Regions from separate parts of the Streptomyces sp. DT224 genome, predicted to be linked through region 2. Evidence: predicted binding sites of a transcription regulator. Region 2 holds the regulator's gene; the other holds the start of a gene.

Region 1 (4,389 bases), on a different contig from region 2:
CGCAACTTGGGTTCTAGGGATCGTTGCAACACCCCAGTTCAAGGGGTGCGATGGATTTCGAGATCCGAGGGGACCGGAAGCCTCAGGGGCGCAGAAAGCTGTCCGCTGAGCGGGCGGCATACTCCCGGCTCATGGGGCAGGGCCTGAGCAACGAGGAAGCGTGCCGGATTGTCGGGATCAACCCGAAGACCGGCAGACGCTGGCGGAACGGACGAGGCGCGTCCGGCCGCAAGAGCTTCAGCATCGCCACCGATGTCCCGGTCTACTTCTGCGACCCGGCCAGCCCCTGGCAGCGCGGCTCGAACGAGAACACCAACGGCCTGCTACGGCAGTACTTCCCCAAGGGCACCGACCTCGCCGTCCATCCCCGCGAACACCTGGCCACCGTCGCCGCCGAACTCAACGGCCGCCCACGCAAAACGCTCGGCTGGGAAACCCCAGCCGAGCGCCTGCATAAACTACTCGCGGCCTGACCAACACAACCACGTGTTGCAACGACCCCTAGAAACCGCCCAAGGGAGACCGGGCCTCTCGGCTACACGCTAGTGGGAGTGACCGTGGCCGTGGCCCGCGGCCTCCGGCTCGTCCTCGGCCGGCTTCTCGACGACCAGGGTCTCGGTCGTGAGCAGCAGCGACGCGATGGACGCGGCGTTCTCCAGGGCGGAGCGGGTGACCTTGACCGGGTCGATGACGCCGGCCTTCACCAGGTCGCCGTACTCGCCGGTGGCGGCGTTGAAGCCCTGGCCCTTGTCGAGCTCGGCGACCTTCGAGGTGATGACGTAGCCCTCGAGGCCGGCGTTCTCGGCGATCCAGCGCAGCGGCTCGACGGCGGCGCGGCGGACGACCGCGACACCGGTGGCCTCGTCGCCGGTCTTGCCGAGGTTGCCCTCCAGGACCTTGACGGCGTGGACGAGGGAGGAGCCACCACCGGAGACGATGCCCTCCTCGACCGCGGCGCGGGTCGCGGAGATGGCGTCCTCCAGACGGTGCTTCTTCTCCTTGAGCTCGACCTCGGTGGCGGCACCGACGCGGATCACGCAGACCCCGCCGGCCAGCTTCGCCAGGCGCTCCTGGAGCTTCTCGCGGTCCCAGTCGGAGTCCGTGGCCTCGATCTCGGCCTTGATCTGGTTGACGCGGCCGGCGACCTCGTCGGCCTTGCCGCCGCCGTCGACGATGGTGGTGTCGTCCTTGGTGACGGTCACGCGGCGGGCGGTGCCCAGCACGTCCAGACCGGCCTGGTCGAGCTTGAGGCCGACCTCCTCGGCGATGACGGTCGCACCGGTGAGGGTGGCGATGTCGCCGAGCATGGCCTTGCGGCGGTCACCGAAGCCCGGCGCCTTGACGGCGACGGCGTTGAACGTGCCGCGGATCTTGTTCACGACCAGGGTCGACAGGGCCTCGCCCTCGACGTCCTCGGCGATGATCAGGAGCGGCTTGGAGCCACCGGCCTGGATGACCTTCTCCAGGAGCGGCAGCAGCTCCTGGATCGAACCGATCTTGCCCTGGTGGATCAGGATGTACGGGTCGTCGAGGACGGCCTCCATACGCTCCTGGTCGGTCACCATGTACGGGGACAGGTAGCCCTTGTCGAAGGCCATGCCCTCGGTGAAGTCGAGGTCCAGGCCGAAGGTGTTGGACTCCTCGACGGTGATGACGCCGTCCTTGCCGACCTTGTCCATCGCGTCCGCGATGAGCTCGCCGACCTGCGGGTCCTGCGCGGAGAGCGCGGCCACGGCGGCGATGTCGGACTTGTCGTCGATCGGGCGGGCGGTCGCGAGGAGCTCCTCGGACACGGCCTTGACCGCGGCGTCGATGCCCTTCTTCAGGGCGGCCGGGGAGGCGCCGGCGGCGACGTTGCGCAGGCCCTCGCGGACGAGCGCCTGGGCGAGGACGGTGGCGGTGGTGGTGCCGTCACCCGCGACGTCGTTGGTCTTGGTCGCCACCTCCTTCACCAGCTGGGCGCCCAGGTTCTCGTACGGGTCGTCCAGCTCGACCTCGCGCGCGATGGTGACACCGTCGTTGGTGATGGTGGGGGCACCGAACTTCTTGTCGATGACGACGTTGCGGCCCTTGGGGCCGATCGTCACCTTCACCGTGTCGGCAAGCTTGTTGACGCCGCGCTCAAGGGCGCGACGGGCGTCCTCGTCGAACTTCAGGATCTTCGCCATGGAGCTGAACTGTTCCTCTCAAAACAAGAACTGCGCCCCTGCCGCCCGGCTGTTGGTTCGCAGGGGGCCAGGGGCGCAGAACAGAAGCAAACGTGGGTGAATTACTTCTCGATGATCGCGAGGACGTCGCGCGCCGAGAGGACGAGGTACTCCTCGCCGTTGTACTTCACCTCGGTGCCGCCGTACTTGCTGTACAGCACGACATCGCCGGTCTTGACGTCGAGCGGCAGGCGCTCGCCGTTCTCGAAGCGGCCCGGGCCCACGGCCAGGACGACGCCCTCCTGGGGCTTCTCCTTGGCGGTGTCCGGGATAACCAGGCCGGAGGCCGTGGTCTGCTCGGCGTCGAGCGGCTGGACCACAATGCGGTCCTCGAGCGGCTTGATCGCAACCTTGGAGCTGGCGGTCGACACGATCCGGTCTCCCCCTTCGGAGATCTCACGGGGTTTAACAGTCTTTGGGGTGGCGACCAGGTGGGCCCGTCGTCGCGGGTGCCGGACCTGCCGGTCGCACAGTACTGCTGGCACTCTCCAGTGGGGAGTGCCAGCACTGAGACTATGGCCGCGATTAGCACTCGGTCAAGCGGAGTGCCAATTCACGCCCCCCGTGGCGTACCCGGGAGCCGTCCGCCCCACCGTGCGGCTGCGACCCGGCAACGTTCCGGACACCGTAGGGACAACGCGGGGGACGTCCGGACCGTTCCGGTGGACGGTGGCGGCATGCGCATACGACCCGCCGGCCGGGACCGCCCGGCCGCCACCCGCCCGGGGCCTGTGGCGACCGGCTGCCTCGACGTGGTGCTCGGCCTGCTCCTCATCGCACTGGAGGGGGTGATCGGCGCGGTCTTCTTCTACGCGTACACGGGCTCCGACCCCCGCCCGCCGAACCCGGACACGGCGGAGGCCGGACCGCCCGGGATGGACTGGTCCGGCACTCTCGTCCTCGCCACCGTCACCGCGGTGGCCTGTGTGATCGCGGTGGTGCTGCTGCGCTTCGGGCTGCCGGTCGCGGGCGTCGTCCAGCTGATCGGCGTATGCCTGCTGCTGGTCCTCACGCTGACGGCCTGGCACGACGCCTACGAGGAGGCGCACCCGGAGCGCGGGCCCGACCGCGCGTACGCCGCCTCCTACACGTAGTCCTCCAGGCGGGCCACGGCGTACCCCTGGTCCGTGACGGTCTTCATGACGGACCGGACCAGGTCGGGCATGCTCCCCTTCCAGTCCTCCTTGCCCCGGAAGTGGGTGAGGATGATGTCGCCGGGGTGCAGCTTCCGGTCCTCCCCGCGCCACTCCATGTGGTCGGGGAACGCCTCCGCCTCCCACAGCGGCACGGCGGTGATGCCGCAGGACTTGGCGACCGTGAGCGTGTCGGCGTTGTAGTTGCCGTACGGCGGCCGGAAGAGCCGGGGCCGCTTGCCGAACTGCTCCTCGATGATGTCCTGCTGGCCGCAGATCTCGCGCTTCTGCTCGTCGTGGGAGAGGCCCGGCAGGTAGCGGTGGTTGAGCGTGTGGTTGCCGAGCACGGTCCCCCGGGACTGGGCGTCCTTGAAGTACGTGTAGTCGTCGCGCACCAGGTAGTCGCTGAGGAAGGCGCTGTACGGGATGTTCAGCTCCGACATCATCTTCAGCAGCTCGGGGTCCTTGTCGTCCCCGTCGTCCATCGTCAGGAAGACGACCTTGTCCGTGGTGGGGACCCGGGTGAAGACCGGCGGCAGCGAGTCGTCCTGGCCCTCGACCTCGAAGCCCTTGCGGGTGGTGAGGTGCGGCTTCTTCGCGGGCGGTAGGGGCGCCGCGAGCGGCGTTGCCGCCAGGCCCCACTTCTTGGCGGCGACCGCGCGGGCGGCCTGGGCGAGCCTGGCCCGCTCCGCCTGCGCCGCACGGGTGCCGAGCGCCCCGGCGGCCGGTTCCGCCTGCGGGCCCGCCTGGCCGGCCTGGAGCTTCGCGCTCCGGGCGGCGCCCGGGTCCTCGTCCCCGGCCGCGCAGCCGGACGCGGCGGCGGCGACCAGGAGCGCGGCGAGGACCGCGTAACCCGGCCCGCGCCGCAGGCGGCCCCGCACCCGCTGCCGCCCGCCCACCACCGCACCCTGTTCGCGCCCATTCATGGCCAATTTGTCCTTTTGTCGTACTGGCTGCATGGCGCCGGATCCTGCCAGTACGTGACGGGGCATCGGCTCCGACACCGCCGCCGGGCACGCACGGTCCCCCGGGTGGCTCACACGGAGGCG
Region 2 (4,389 bases):
TCCTCGACCCGGCCAAGGAGTTCGGGCTGAAGGTCCCGATAGGAGCGGACCGAGGACAGGATGCGCCGCCAGGCCGCGCCGGTGTTCTCCGGCCAGCCCAGCGCCCGGCACACACCCGTCTTCCAGTCCTGCCCGCGCGGCACCACCGGCCATCCGGCGATCCCCACCGACGCGGGCTTCACGGCCTCCCACACGTCGATGTACGGGTGCCCGACCACCAGCACGTCGCCGTCCGACACCTGGGCCGCGATCCGGGACTCCTTGGAGCCGGGCACCAGATGGTCGACGAGCACCCCGAGGCGGGCGTCCGGCGCGGGCGAGAACTCCCGCACGATCGCCGGCAGGTCGTCGATGCCCTCCAGGTACTCCACGACCACGCCCTCGACGCGGAGGTCGTCCCCCCAGACCCGCTCGACCAGCTCCGCGTCGTGCCGTCCCTCCACATAGATCCGCCCGGCCCGCGCCACCCGCGCCCGCGCCCCGGGCACCGCCACCGAACCGGACGCCGTGCGCGTGGGCCGCACCGGCCCCCCGGCCGGCGGGCGCACCAGCGTGACGACCTTGCCCTCCAGCAGGAAGCCGCGCGGCGCCATCGGGAAGACCCGGCACCTGCCGAACCGGTCCTCCAGGGTCACCGTCGGCCCCTCGGCGGTCTTCTCGCACCGGATGACCGCGCCGCAGAATCCGGTGACCGCCTCCTCCACGACCAGGTCGGTCTCGGCGGGCACCTCCGGGGCGGGGGCGGACTTCTTCCACGGCGGGGTCAGATCGGGCTGGTAGCTGCGCATCGCACGACGATAAGCGGGGAAGACCCGCGACACGCCGAACCGGGAGGCGGTCCGGCCGTCCCCCTTCCCCGCACACGACGCGCCGAACCCCGAAGCCCTCTACGACACGCCGAACCGCCCGGCCAGCGCCTCCCGCTGGGCGCGGACGAACGCCGCGTCCACCACCGCCCCGTGCCCCGGCACGTACAGCGCGTCGTCCCCGCCCAGCTCCAGCAGCCGGTCCAGCGCCGCCGGCCAGCACGCCGGGCGGGCGTCCGGGCCCGCCTGGGGTTCGCCGGACTCCTCGACCAGGTCGCCGCAGAACACCAGGGCGGGGGAGCCCGGGACCAGCACCGCGAGGTCGTGGCCGCTGTGTGCCGCGCCCATGTTCACCAGGACCGCCTCCCGGCCGCCGCCCAGGTCCACCACCAGCTCCCCGCGCACCTCGTGGTCCGGGGCGACCAGCACGTCGAGGGACCCGGCCGCGTCCGCCTCGGGCAGGCCCTGGGCCACCGCGTCCGCGTACAGCTCGTCCGCGCCGCGCCGCAGCAGCTTCGCCGTGCCCTCGGAGCCGTACACCCGCGCACCGGCGAACGCCGCCGTACCCAGGACATGGTCGAAATGGGGATGGCTGAGTGCGATGTGCGTCACCCTCCGGCCCAGCAGTGCCTCTGCCTGGGTGCGCAGTTCCACACCCTCGCGCAGTGACGAGCCGGTGTCGCAGAGCAGCGCCCCGTCCGGACCGGCCACCAGCAGGGCCGTCGCGTCCCAGACGGGAAGGCGCCTGCGGCCCGTTCCGTGACCCAGCCGCTCCCATCCGAAGTCTTCCCAAGAAGCATCCACGCGGCGACGCTATCGGCAGCGACCTGCGCGATCGGGCGGCACGGTGGCCGGTCGCCCTTGCTAGGGCACCACCCCGTCGCCGTACACTGGCCGGGGATCACTGGCACTCGTACGCACCGAGTGCCAGGAGGAATCCCGGGAACGGCCCGGGACACCGACGTGGACAGCTGGAGGTGTGCGCGCGATGCTCAGCGAACGCAGACTCGAAGTGCTGCGCGCGATCGTCCAGGACTACGTCGGGACCGAGGAGCCCGTCGGCTCCAAGGCGCTCACCGAGCGGCACAAGCTGGGGGTGTCCCCGGCGACCGTCCGCAACGACATGGCGGTGCTGGAGGAGGAGGGCTTCATCGCCCAGCCCCACACCAGCGCCGGGCGCATCCCGACGGACAAGGGCTACCGGCTCTTCGTGGACAAGCTGGCGGGCGTCAAGCCCCTCTCGTCGCCGGAGCGCCGCGCCATCCAGAACTTCCTCGACGGCGCCGTCGACCTGGACGACGTCGTGGGCCGTACCGTACGGCTGCTCGCGCAGCTGACCCGGCAGGTCGCCGTCGTGCAGTACCCCTCGCTGACCCGTTCGACGGTGCGGCATGTGGAACTGCTGTCCCTGGCCCCGGCGCGGCTGATGCTCGTGCTCATCACGGACACCGGCCGGGTCGAACAGCGGCTGGTGGACTGCCCGGCGCCGTTCGGCGAGACCTCCCTCGCCGATCTTCGGGCCCGGCTCAACAGCCGGGTGGTGGGCCGCCGGTTCGCGGACGTCCCGCAGCTGGTGCAGGACCTGCCGGAATCCTTCGAGAGCGAGGACCGGGGAACCGTGTCCACCGTCCTCTCGATCCTGCTCGAAACCCTCGTCGAGGAGACGGAGGAGCGGCTGATGATCGGCGGCACCTCCAACCTCACCCGCTTCGGACACGACTTCCCGGTGATGATCCGGCCGGTGCTGGAGGCACTGGAGGAGCAGGTCGTGCTGCTGAAGCTGCTCGGCGAGGCCAAGGACTCGGGCATGACCGTACGCATCGGGCACGAGAACGCCCACGAGGGGCTCAACTCCACGTCCGTCGTCGCGGTCGGCTACGGTTCGGGCGACGAGGCAGTCGCCAAACTCGGCGTGGTCGGACCGACCCGCATGGACTACCCCGGAACGATGGGAGCGGTACGCGCAGTGGCACGTTACGTCGGACAGATCCTGGCGGAGTCGTAAGTGGCCACGGACTACTACGCCGTACTCGGCGTGCGCCGCGACGCTTCCCAGGACGAGATCAAGAAGGCATTCCGGAGGCTCGCCCGCGAGCTGCACCCGGACGTCAACCCCGATCCGAAGACCCAGGAGCGGTTCAAGGAGATCAACGCCGCTTACGAGGTCCTGTCGGACGCGCAGAAGAAGCAGGTCTACGACCTCGGCGGCGATCCGCTCTCGCAGTCCGGCGGCGCCGGCGCGGGCGGTTTCGGCCAGGGCGGCTTCGGCAACTTCTCCGACATCATGGACGCGTTCTTCGGTACGTCGTCGCAGCGCGGGCCCCGCTCGCGCACCCGGCGCGGCCAGGACGCCATGATCCGGCTGGAGATCGACCTCTCCGAGGCCGCCTTCGGGACCACCAAGGACATCCAGGTCGACACCGCCGTCGTCTGCACCACGTGCAGCGGCGAGGGCGCGGCCCCCGGCACCTCGGCGCAGACCTGTGACATGTGCCGCGGCCGCGGTGAGGTCTCCCAGGTCACCCGGTCCTTCCTCGGCCAGGTCATGACCTCCCGCCCCTGCCCGCAGTGCCAGGGCTTCGGTACGGTCGTGCCGACCCCGTGCCCGGAGTGCGCCGGCGACGGCCGCATCCGCTCGCGGCGCACGCTGACCGTGAAGATCCCCGCCGGTGTCGACAACGGCACCCGCATCCAGCTCGCGGGCGAGGGCGAGGTCGGTCCCGGCGGCGGCCCCGCCGGCGACCTCTACGTCGAGATCCACGAGCTGCCGCACGCGGTGTTCCAGCGCCGCGGCGACGACCTGCACTGCACGGTCACCATCCCCATGACGGCGGCGGCCCTCGGCACCAAGGTGCCGCTGGAGACGCTGGACGGCCTGGAGGAGGTCGACATCCGGCCGGGCACCCAGTCCGGCCAGTCCGTCCCGCTGCACGGGCGCGGCATCACCCACCTGCGGGGCGGGGGGCGCGGCGACCTCATCGTGCACGTCGAGGTGACCACCCCGATGAAGCTGGACCCCGAGCAGGAACGCCTCCTGCGCGAACTGGCCGAGCTGCGCGGCGAGGAGCGGCCCACCGGCCAGTTCCAGCCGGGCCAGCAGGGCCTGTTCTCCCGACTGAAGGACGCCTTCAACGGCCGCTGACGGACCGCGTGTTTGCGGTACGGGCTCGGCCTCCGGGTCCGTACCGCGCTGCGCTCGGACGCTGTCGCGGGGCGGGCATCACGGGACAGGAAGGACATGACACGATGCGGTCATGCCCTCCGCGCTGACCGCTCTGTGCCGGTACCCCATCGTGCAGGCCCCCATGGCCGGCGGTCCGTCCTGCCCGCAGCTCGCCGCCGCGGTCTCCGAGGCCGGCGGGCTCGGCTTCCTGGCCGCCGGCTACAAGACGGCGGACGCCCTGCGGGACGAGGTCCAGCAGGTGCGCGGCCTGACCGGGCAGCCCTTCGGCGTCAACCTGTTCATGCCGCAGTGCGAACCGGCGGACCCCGCCGCACTGGCGGACTACCGCCGCCGGCTCACGGGCGAGGCCACCGCTTACGAGACCGCGCTCGGTGACCCGGACGTCCCCGGCGACGACGG

What was found. Region 2 encodes HrcA, which represses chaperone genes, less so after heat shock. Its sites were predicted from a motif close to TTNGCACTCNGNNNNNCNGAGTGCNAA; they were not measured.
Region 1: groES (co-chaperone GroES) is a predicted target of HrcA. The motif match lies at 2,733-2,759, and genes of this name have one in related genera.

What each region holds. Positions count from the first base shown of each region.
Region 1 is NZ_JBNCLI010000011.1:69,335-73,723, reverse strand. Features, by position in the region: partial or broken gene ACLQ2N_RS26585 (IS30 family transposase) at 228-473, shown strand; gene groL (chaperonin GroEL) at 543-2,168, opposite strand; gene groES (co-chaperone GroES) at 2,270-2,578, opposite strand; gene ACLQ2N_RS26570 (DUF6234 family protein) at 2,885-3,301, shown strand; gene ACLQ2N_RS26565 (polysaccharide deacetylase family protein) at 3,292-4,266, opposite strand.
Region 2 is NZ_JBNCLI010000003.1:186,889-191,277, reverse strand. Features, by position in the region: gene ACLQ2N_RS08045 (DUF3097 domain-containing protein) at 1-788, opposite strand, end outside; gene ACLQ2N_RS08040 (MBL fold metallo-hydrolase) at 888-1,610, opposite strand; gene hrcA (heat-inducible transcriptional repressor HrcA) at 1,795-2,811, shown strand; gene dnaJ (molecular chaperone DnaJ) at 2,812-3,948, shown strand; gene ACLQ2N_RS08025 (nitronate monooxygenase) at 4,061-4,389, shown strand, end outside.